3 regions of the Bacillus sp. V2I10 genome follow, and region 1 is predicted to be linked to each of the others. Evidence: riboswitches for the same ligand, from Rfam matches in the RefSeq annotation. Region 1 holds a riboswitch; each other region holds the start of a gene.

Region 1 (3,274 bases):
AGTATCGTACAAACAGAAGAGAATTTTTTGCGAATATCTCACATGAGCTGCGAACACCAATCCAATCTCTTATATAAAGGGATACGCACAAGTTATAAATAAAGGTTTATATAACGATGAGAAAGAAAAACAGCTTTATTTAGAAATTATTAGTGATGAAGCCACTCGTTTAACATCACTGATAAATGATTTATTTGAATTAGCAAAAATGGAAGAGGGTAAGCTGGATTTACATTTTGAATGGCTTGATTTATCCGATATTATCTCCAGTTCAGTTAACAAAGTACATTTAAAAGCAAAAGAAAAAGGGATAAAATTAGAAATGGATATTCCGCGTAATTGTCCACTGGTTTTTACGGATGGCAGGCGGTTAGAGCAGGCATCAACTGCATCTTCTAATTGATCAATTGTTATCGTGACATGTTTTAAATTCCCTTCAAGATCTACAAATTGCAAGTGCAGTAATTCTACATGTGTTTCTGCTATTTCTCTATGGATTTCTTCTAAAAGTTCAATCGCTGCTAACATAAGATCACCTCGATTTTTTTTATGAAACTAAATACATTTGTTTTAGAAATCGAAGTTTAGTATCGCTAGTATCATAGGGCTGCTGTCTTATCAGCAAACTCTATAATGATCGCACCTTCCTCTCTCCAACAACGCATACGGGGTTAGCTGACGGATTAGGACGGTTAGAGTCGCCCTGCCAGATATTACTTGGCTTCCCCCATGCAGCAAAAGCTATGCTGCTGATTGGTTTCCCCGCTCCAAAATAGGATTCTGCGATTTAGGAATAAAATTGTTCCTATCATATACTTGGAAATCTAAGCTTGTAAAGAGAGGGATTTAGCTTGTTTTTCTCCAAAATTCTTGTTTTTTCCATATTCTCTCTCTTTATCTCGCAATCTCTCTCTTTCTTGCAAAATAAGAAAATGAAAATAAAACTGTGTTTACATAAACTTTATAATTTGAAATTCTATGTATATTTAGAGAGATTAATTTATAATACATACGTATTCAGCAGTAAAATGATGAATTAGTTAGTGTGAGTCCTATTTACTCTGATTTTTGAATTTATTTGAGGATATTTACATATTTTTTGCGATTTTTCAAACTTTTTACGTTCTTTACAACCAGCATACACAGGAGTAATATTACTCTCATGAAATGCAAATCGCTTAATCCTGAATGGAGCGGGGGACCCAATGAAGTGTGATTTCATGCACGCGGGGTGAATCGATCGCAAACAGCGAAAGACGGGCAACTCTTATGCCCGAACCCGACAGCTAACCTCGTAAGCGTCATAAGAGAAGGGACGGTGTAAGAACCAACGATTTTATAAATTAAATTCTATAATCGCTTAATCCTATTAGTAGGAGCGGGGGACCCAAGTTTTTGTGACACATCGTCACTAGGGGTGAGTCCATTTGAATCTTCAAATGGTAGGGCTACTCTCAATGGCCCGAATCCGACAGCTAACTTCGTAAGCGTTCGAGAGAGGATACCTTTGTGAAGAACACTGCGTGTAAGCCTCAGTGTTCTTTTGTGCGCTTTGTTAATGTTAAAAAATTGAATAATTTCAAAAAATACCTAATCGCTTAATTTCTTTTGAAATCGGGGGACCCAATTTTGTGTGACGAATTGTCACTAGGGGTGAGTCCATTTTAAAAATGGTAGGGCTACTCTCATAGCCCGAATCCGACAGCTAACTCCGAAAGCGTTGTGAGGGAAAATCAAAATCGCAGTGGTAAAGCACGTTTATTTAGTGAAGCCTAAAGCCACGGAAGAGATCCCTCTTCCGTGGCTTTTTTGATGTTTCCGAAAGGGAAGGGAATGTGAATGTCGACAATGCTCATATGTATTCCAAGTTATTCAAGGATTGGGTGCTTGGAGGGAATTGATCCGGAAGTATCATCCCTGGCATTTATTACGGGTGATTATAGTGTACAAAGTCATTTGAAGAAGCGGGGATTTAAAGACATTTACTTTATTAAACAAAATGCTCAGTATCTTTTGATTCACTTACCGGTAACACGAGTTTTATTACTAGAGGATAAGATTGCTGATACGTGCAATCTAATTCAAATTCTTCAAGCGAGTATACGCGCTCCAATCACGGTGATTACTAGAAATTCTCACTATCCGACTAAGCTGTATGAGCTGATTGGAGCAAAACAAGTTCTATATTCAAAACAAGATCACTTGGGTTATTTTCTGAATCAATGAGAAATGGGGGAACCACTATGCTTGATGGAATCATGATCATCATATTTGCAACTCTTACACTGACAATGGCCGGGTTCGTTACATGGTCTAGTCATGTTGTTAAAGAAGGAAGTGAAGAGAAATGATGATCGTTTTAGCAGGCTGCATTGTAGCAGTAACCATTTATTTATTATATGCATTAGTAAATCCAGAAAAATTTTAACTTGCGGAGGGAAAGACGTTGAGCGTACTATCCATCATTTCTATCATTCTTACATTAACGGCAGCCGTGCTGCTGGCAAAACCAATGGGCCTCTATATTGCTCAGGCTTTTAACTACAATTCTACTAAACTGGATGCCGTATTTCATCCATTTGAAAAGGTAATTTATAAAATCAGCGGCATAAAAGAGAAAAATCAAACCTTTAAACAATATGCAATTGCACTCCTATTAACCAACATATTTATGATATTTATCGTTTATCTCGTATTTAGGTTTCAAGGAAGCTTGCCGCTTAATCCTAGTAAAATAGCAGGAATGGATCCAACTCTTGCTTTTAATACAGCCATCAGCTTTATGACTAACACAAATCTGCAGCATTACAGCGGAGAAAGCGGATTGTCTTATTTATCCCAAATGCTTGCGATCACCTTCATGATGTTTGTGGCACCGGCTACAGCATTTGCAGCTGCAATTGCTTTAATAAGAGGTCTTTCAGGAAATAGCCTTGGTAACTTTTTTGTTGATCTAATTCGATCGATCACTCGTGTTTTCTTGCCGATTGCTTTTGTGACAGCTCTTATATTCGTTTTCTTAGGGGTTCCGCAAACGCTTGATTCAAGTGTTACTGCAACAACAGTAGAGGGCGCTGAACAAACGATAGCACGGGGACCTGTTGCCTCCCTTTTGTCCATTAAAGAGGTTGGCAATAATGGCGGAGGATTTTTCGGAGTAAACTCAGCACATCCATTTGAAAATCCAAATGGGGTGAGTAACCTGCTGCAAATTCTATTGATGCTATTAATTCCAACATCCCTTCCGTTTACCTATGGAAAAATGGTTGGCAAC
Region 2 (3,274 bases), 2.3 Mb from region 1:
AATGTGTTAAAACCTGCTGTTCTTGGTGATACCGCCTGAAAATAGGAGGCAAGCAATTTTCCGCCTGATGAAAGCTCTCCGAGAGTTTCAGGGTTTGAGTATTCTACAAAAAAGATGAACAACATGGCAATAACATTGATTACAAGAGTGCCGACAAGCATGATCCTCGTATGCAGGGAAAATTTGCTGAACTTTCTTTTTTTCCATACATCAAGGAGCACAGTAAAGCCGATACCTCCAATAATAAATAAACAAGAAATCACAATATTAACCAAAGGGTCATTCACATACCGTATTATATTATCTGGCCATAGGGAAAATCCGGCATTGTTAAAAGCTGAAATGGCATGAAAAAAGCTGAAGAACAGCCCTTTTGACCAGCCGAACTCCGGCACCCATCGAAAGGATAAAAAAACCATGGCGATGAATTCAATCATGATGGAGAATAAAAATAAGTATTTAACAAGATTTACAACTCCGCCAATCGAAGTCTGATTAAGTGCTTGCTGCATCACAAGCCTTTCTTTAATGCCTATCTTCTTTCCCAAAACCATATAAGTCAGAATGGCAAATGACATGATTCCAAGTCCGCCAAGCTGAATGAGGATAGCGATAATCGTTTGACCGAATGTCGTAAAGGTGCTCCCGGGATCAACGGTTGCAAGACCTGTAACGGTCATGGCAGAGGCAGATATAAATAGCGCATCAAGCCATCTGATGGAATCATGAGTCGCAATCGGCAGTTTTAAAAGCACTGCTCCAAGAATAATTCCAGCTGCAAATACGATGACAAGCAGCTGAGAAGGATTAAAGCGAATCATTTTTTGCAGTTTTTGTGCTCTGATCACCTACATCCCCTCCTCCTCGAAACGGCTGATGTCCTTATTTCGTCCAATCACAAGCAAAATATCACCTGATTTGATAGATTCTTCGGCAGGAGGCGAAACAATCATCTCTTCATCCCGCTGAATCCCGACAATATTACATCCATATCTTGCTCTAATATCTAAATCAATCAATGTTTTACGATGTATTTTTGCTGAAGCAATCAGCTCTACCATGCTGTATTCCTTTGAAAGCTCAATATAATCAATCATTTTTTCTGAAATAATATGATGGGCAATCCGCTTTGCCATGTCACGTTCAGGATGAATGACTTTATTTACACCTATTTTGTCTAAAACCTTCTGATGGTAGTCATTTTGAGCTTTTGCCCATACTTGCGGAATCTCCATTTCTTTCAGCAGCAGAGAGGTTAAGATACTTGCTTCTATATCATCTCCGAATGAAACAAACGCGTGGTCTACATTGCGGACGCCAAGCTGTTTCAGTGTCGCTTCATCTATCGCATTTGCCTGCACAGCAAGTGTTGCATATTGAGAATAATATTGAACCTTTTCATCATCTTTATCGACCGCTAAAACTTCAATCCCCAACTCATGAAATTCTTTTACAAGACTTCCTCCAAAACGCCCAAGACCAAATACAGCAAATTGCTTTTTCAACAGGATTTCCTTCTTTCGATACCAATTTTTGCACACAAAAAGACACAGAGGTCCCATGAACCGCTGTGTCTGATTTTTAAGATCACATTAGTTTCATTATCCTCTCTCAAGAACGCTTGCGAAGTTAGCTGTCGGGTTCGGGCAATGAGAGTAGCCCTACCTGTAAAGGATTCACCCCAAGCTGCAAAAGATGCCAGCAAAATTGGGTCCCCCGCTCCGTAATGGATTAAGCGAATTAAGAATATCTGAAATGTATTTATGAAAGTATCTTACTCCTGTTGAATAGGACAGTAAAGAGCCAATTTTTGCAGAAATTAGTTATAATTGATCAAATATAACCGTTTAAGCGCTCTCAAGTCTCATTTGCTCAGCATATCTGTTTATTTTAGATTCTTTGCAAGGCTGAAATGATGCGAGGAAGTTGTGGTTTAACAGCATATGTTTAAATCAAAGTTCTATCATCTAAAATTGCAGCTCTATCATTAATTTGCAGTTTTATCAGCAGAAGAGTTTGAATTGGTTTTAATTATTTTTTTCATCTTTCCACTTGTACCCTGCTCCCCAAACGGTTTGAAGGTGATCATCAATTGGAAATCCCGTTTTTCTCAGCTTTTCTCTAAGATGACGCACGTGGGAATCTACCGTCCGGTCCTCCGTACCTGCATCATAACCCCAAATAGTCTGAATTAAATGCTCACGATTAAATACTCTGTTTCGGTTCTTTAAAAAGATGCCGGCAAGCTGAAATTCTTTTGGAGTTAAAAGGATAGGCTCATCTTTATAGCTCGCTTCCTGGCTTCGATCATCCCATTTAAGACCCCTGTATTCTATGGCTTGATTATTTTTGACTCTTCTTAATATCGCTTCTATTCTTGCCAATAATTCCGTTTCATTAAAAGGCTTTGTTATATAATCATCCGCCCCTGTCTGCAGTCCTTTTACAATGTCCTCTTTTTGGCCGCTCGCAGTCACCATTATAATCGGAATATCTGAAAAGCTTCTGATTTCTTTACACACTTCAAAACCATTCATTTCAGGCATCATAAGATCAAGAATCATAAGGTCAGGTTCTTCTTTTTGAACAATATCAATAGCGTGTTGTCCTGATGAGGATTTTATGCACAAATACCCTGCAGGTGCAAGATAGAGGGCAAGCAAATCCAGCATCAGTTCCTCATCATCTACAAGCAAAATCTTTTTCATCGTTTAATCCTTTCTAAAGACAATGATAATGGCCGTTCCTGTTCCAAATGTACTTTTTGCCCGGACTGTGCCGCCAAGAGCCTCCACAATTTCTTTTACGATCGCAAGGCCAAGACCTGTTCCTCCGCTATGGCGGGACCTTGATTTATCAACGCGGTAAAGTCTGTCAAACAGATATGGAAGATCTTCTTCAGGAACACCTATTCCTTCATCTGAAATGACAACTTTAATGATCCCGCCTTGTTCAAGAACCCTGATTGTAATGGAAGTCCCTTTTTCAGAAAAATGGATGGCATTGTCCATGATGTTGAGCAGCACCTGTTCGAACCTTGCAGGATCTATCATATGATGAACAGAATAATCCGGAAAAAGAAAATTCACTTTCCTATTTTCTTTGATTAAGATGGGATTTACTTTCGCTACTGTTTTTTTAATAAAGGAGCAAAGATCGATCCGCTCTTTTTCAACCTGAAAAGAATGCTGATCAAGCTTTGCAAGCTCAAATAAATCCTTTACAAGCTTCGATAAGTACTCTGTTTGTTCACTTATAATAGATAGATAGTTCA
Region 3 (3,274 bases), 2.4 Mb from region 1:
AACTGCTGTACGAGCCATATCCAGCAGACGGTCTATACCGATGATCAAGGCGATGCCTGCTACAGGAAGGCCTACTGAGTTTAAAACCATCGCAAGCATGATAAGTCCAACTCCTGGCACACCGGCTGTTCCAATTGAAGCGAGAACAGCTGTAAGTACTACTGTCAGCAACTGAGTGAAAGAAAGATCAATATTGTAAACTTGAGCGATAAAGATTGTTGCTACACCCTGCATAATGGCCGTTCCATCCATATTAATGGTTGCGCCGAGCGGCTGAACGAAACTTGAGATCGGCTCTGGAACCTTCAGACGCTTTTGTGCTGTTTCCATAGATACAGGAAGTGTCGCATTACTGCTTGATGTACTGAAAGCTACTGCCATGGCAGGAGCGAAATTTTTAAAGAACCAGATCGGGCTTTGCTTTGCCAGAAAAAGAATGGATGAACCATAGGTGACAATAGCATGAATCACAAGTGCAAGCATTACAACTCCCATGTAGAGTCCCATTGCTTTAAGGGCGTCTAAACCTTGACTGCCTACGGCAGTAGCGATAAGACCGAAAGTACCGTATGGAGCGAATTTCATCACTAGATTTACTAAATACATCATTAAATCATTGCCTTGCTCAACTACTTTAAATAAAGTATTTGCTTTCTTTCCAAGAAACGTGATGCCAAGGCCAACAAAAATTGAGAAAATAATAATTTGCAGCATATTACCATCGGCAAATGCTTTAACAGGATTCGTTGGAATCATATTTAAGAATGTTTCTGCAACAGATGGAGCTTCTTCAGCTTTATATTCAGCGGACTTTGTATCGAATTCACCCACATTGCCGGGCTGAATTGTCAGTCCAAGGATTAAGCCTATAACAATGGCTACTGCTGTTGTTACTAAAAAGTAGGTGACCGTTTTAACACCTATTCTTCCTAATTTCTTTGGATCTCCTAACCCAGCAACTCCCAGAGTAATAGAAAAGAAGACTATTGGTACAACGAGCATATTGATTAAGTTTAGAAAGATTTTTCCAAGCGGGGTAAATAGGAACGTGTCTAACTGTTTAAATAAATCCGGAGCCGTGATATTAAGAATGAGACCGACAATGGCCCCCAGAATAAGACCAATGATGATTTTCGTTGCTAGTTTCATATAAAACCTCCGTAAAAAAGTAATAGATAGTGTTTTATTTCCAATAAATAGAGAAGGAGAAACATAAATGTGAGACTTTTTAAAAAATACAAAAAACCGCGAGAGAATTCTCGCGGCTGTATTCGTCAAATTGAATAATTATAACGTTTCTACAGATGAGTCTCTCCAACGCATACGAGGTTAGCTGTCGGATTCGGACGAAGAGTGTCCTACCTTTTGACTATAAAGGATTCACCCCAGTGCATGTGCACAGTTTGGTTCCCCCGTTCCCATTTCAGGATTAAGCGTATATTTATTAAGTTATACTACTATTCTAAGTAAAAGATTTAATTTTGGCAAATATAAAAATTTGTCTTTAGTTGGATTTAAACATAAAATTTAGCAGAAAACGTTATTATTTAAGGAGTTTTAACCATGAAAAAGTGGATAAAAAATATTTTCCTGATAGCTTCAGCAGGTCTGATTCTTTCATTTGCAGGATTTTATATCTGGTCCCAAATCACCTATAAACCTGCTGAAGAACTGTTTAACACTACTAATTTACAGGATCAAAATGAAAAAAGTGGGTATCTGCTGTTTCAGCCTGAAAATCAAAAAACGAATAATGGCATCATTCTATATCCTGAAGCAAAAGTTGATCCGAGAGCATATGCCTATCTTGCAGAGCAGTTAACTCAAAAAGGGTTCACTGTCGTCATTCCTAAAATGCCCTTTAACCTTGCTATTGCAGGCATCAGCAAAGCAGATAAAATCATAAATGATAGAGACGAGATTGAAAATTGGTACATTGGAGGACACTCTCTCGGAGGTGCGGCTGCTTCTATTTACGCGTATGAACATCCAAAAAATATAAAAGGGCTTTTTCTTCTTGCTGCTTATCCGGCAGATTCCAGTGATTTCTCAAACACAGATTTTCCGATTCTGACCATCTATGCAGAACATGACGGATTAACAACCCTGGATGATATAAAAGAAACGAAACATCTATTGTCTGACAATACCTTTTATTACAAAATTAACGGCGGCAATCATGCACAGTTTGGCATTTACGGAGAACAAAAAGGAGATAGCAAAGCACAGATCAATGTCTTTGTTCAGCAAGATCAGATCATTAGAGAAATGAACAGCTGGATCGAGCGGATTGAGTAGAAAAGCGGGGAGATTTTCTCGCTTTTTCTGCATTTACAAGTCATAAAAAAAACGGAAACAGGCAGCTGAACCATGCCGGTTTCCGTTTTTTTTATTTTGTCGCTTCCAAAAACTCTTCCACATCTTGCACAGTCAGCTGAACTGCTTTTTTCCAGAAATCCTCTTTTGTTAGGTCCACTCCTAAGTGTTTCATAGCCAAATCTTCTACCTGCATGGAACCTGTATCTTTTAAAAGAGAAATGTATTTCTCTTCAAATGCAGTTCCCTCTTCCAATGCTTTCGCATATATGCCAAGTGAGAACAGATAGCCAAACGTATATGGGAAATTATAGAACGGCACCCCCGTAATATAGAAATGCAGTTTAGATGCCCAGAAATGAGGATGGTACTCTCCTAAAGCATCACAATAAGCTTCTTTTTGTGCAGCTTCCATTAATTGATTTATTTTTTCCGTGCTGACGATTCCTTTTTTGCGTTCCTCATAAAAAGAAGTTTCAAATAGAAAGCGGCCGTGAATATTCATGAGCAGTGCAACACTTCTTTGCACTTTATCTTCTAATAGCGCCAAACGTTCTTCATCAGATTTTGCTTTTTTAACAGAAGCATCTGCCACGATCATTTCAGCAAATGTTGATGCTGTTTCAGCTACATTCATCGCATAATTGCGGTTAAGCGGATGCACTCCCGCCATAGCATGCTGATGGAAGGCATGGCCCAGTTCATGTGCAAGGGTTGCGATATTTGACGGGGTGCCGGAGAATGTCATGAAGATTCTTGACTGGTCACTTTCGGTAAAACTTGTGCAAAAACCTCCCGGAGCTTTTCCAGAACGATCTTCAGCCTCGATCCAGCGGTTCTCAAATGCCTTTTTAGTAAATGAAGTCAGCTCTTCTCCAAAGTGGCTGAATTGATCTAAGATAAATTCAGCTCCCTCCTGATAGCTGACCTTCGCTTCTTTCCCGCCAATCGGTGCATC

What was found. A riboswitch is a leader RNA that binds a small molecule or an ion and turns the genes downstream of it on or off. The one in region 1 is predicted to bind cyclic di-AMP.
Region 2: linked by a shared signal. The riboswitch ahead of QFZ72_RS05125 (potassium channel family protein) and the one ahead of QFZ72_RS16965 (hypothetical protein) in region 1 are both predicted to bind cyclic di-AMP.
Region 3: linked by a shared signal. The riboswitch ahead of QFZ72_RS05110 (dicarboxylate/amino acid:cation symporter) and the one ahead of QFZ72_RS16965 (hypothetical protein) in region 1 are both predicted to bind cyclic di-AMP.

The regions. Positions count from the first base shown of each region.
Region 1 covers NZ_JAUSYV010000001.1:3,356,407-3,359,680, reverse strand. Annotated here, with positions in the region: gene QFZ72_RS16975 (HAMP domain-containing protein) at 1-77, shown strand, start outside; gene QFZ72_RS29555 (histidine kinase dimerization/phospho-acceptor domain-containing protein) at 65-403, shown strand; cyclic di-AMP (ydaO/yuaA leader) riboswitch at 646-795, opposite strand; cyclic di-AMP (ydaO/yuaA leader) riboswitch at 1,166-1,317, shown strand; cyclic di-AMP (ydaO/yuaA leader) riboswitch at 1,348-1,505, shown strand; cyclic di-AMP (ydaO/yuaA leader) riboswitch at 1,586-1,734, shown strand; gene QFZ72_RS16965 (hypothetical protein) at 1,840-2,226, shown strand; gene QFZ72_RS29550 (potassium-transporting ATPase subunit F) at 2,348-2,428, shown strand; gene kdpA (potassium-transporting ATPase subunit KdpA) at 2,447-3,274, shown strand, end outside.
Region 2 covers NZ_JAUSYV010000001.1:1,009,873-1,013,146, reverse strand. Annotated here, with positions in the region: gene QFZ72_RS05130 (TrkH family potassium uptake protein) at 1-821, opposite strand, end outside; gene QFZ72_RS05125 (potassium channel family protein) at 849-1,505, opposite strand; cyclic di-AMP (ydaO/yuaA leader) riboswitch at 1,604-1,748, opposite strand; gene QFZ72_RS05120 (response regulator transcription factor) at 2,028-2,708, opposite strand; gene QFZ72_RS05115 (sensor histidine kinase) at 2,712-3,274, opposite strand, start outside.
Region 3 covers NZ_JAUSYV010000001.1:1,005,573-1,008,846, reverse strand. Annotated here, with positions in the region: gene QFZ72_RS05110 (dicarboxylate/amino acid:cation symporter) at 1-1,149, opposite strand, end outside; cyclic di-AMP (ydaO/yuaA leader) riboswitch at 1,304-1,446, opposite strand; gene QFZ72_RS05105 (alpha/beta fold hydrolase) at 1,564-2,298, shown strand; gene QFZ72_RS05100 (M3 family oligoendopeptidase) at 2,390-3,274, opposite strand, start outside.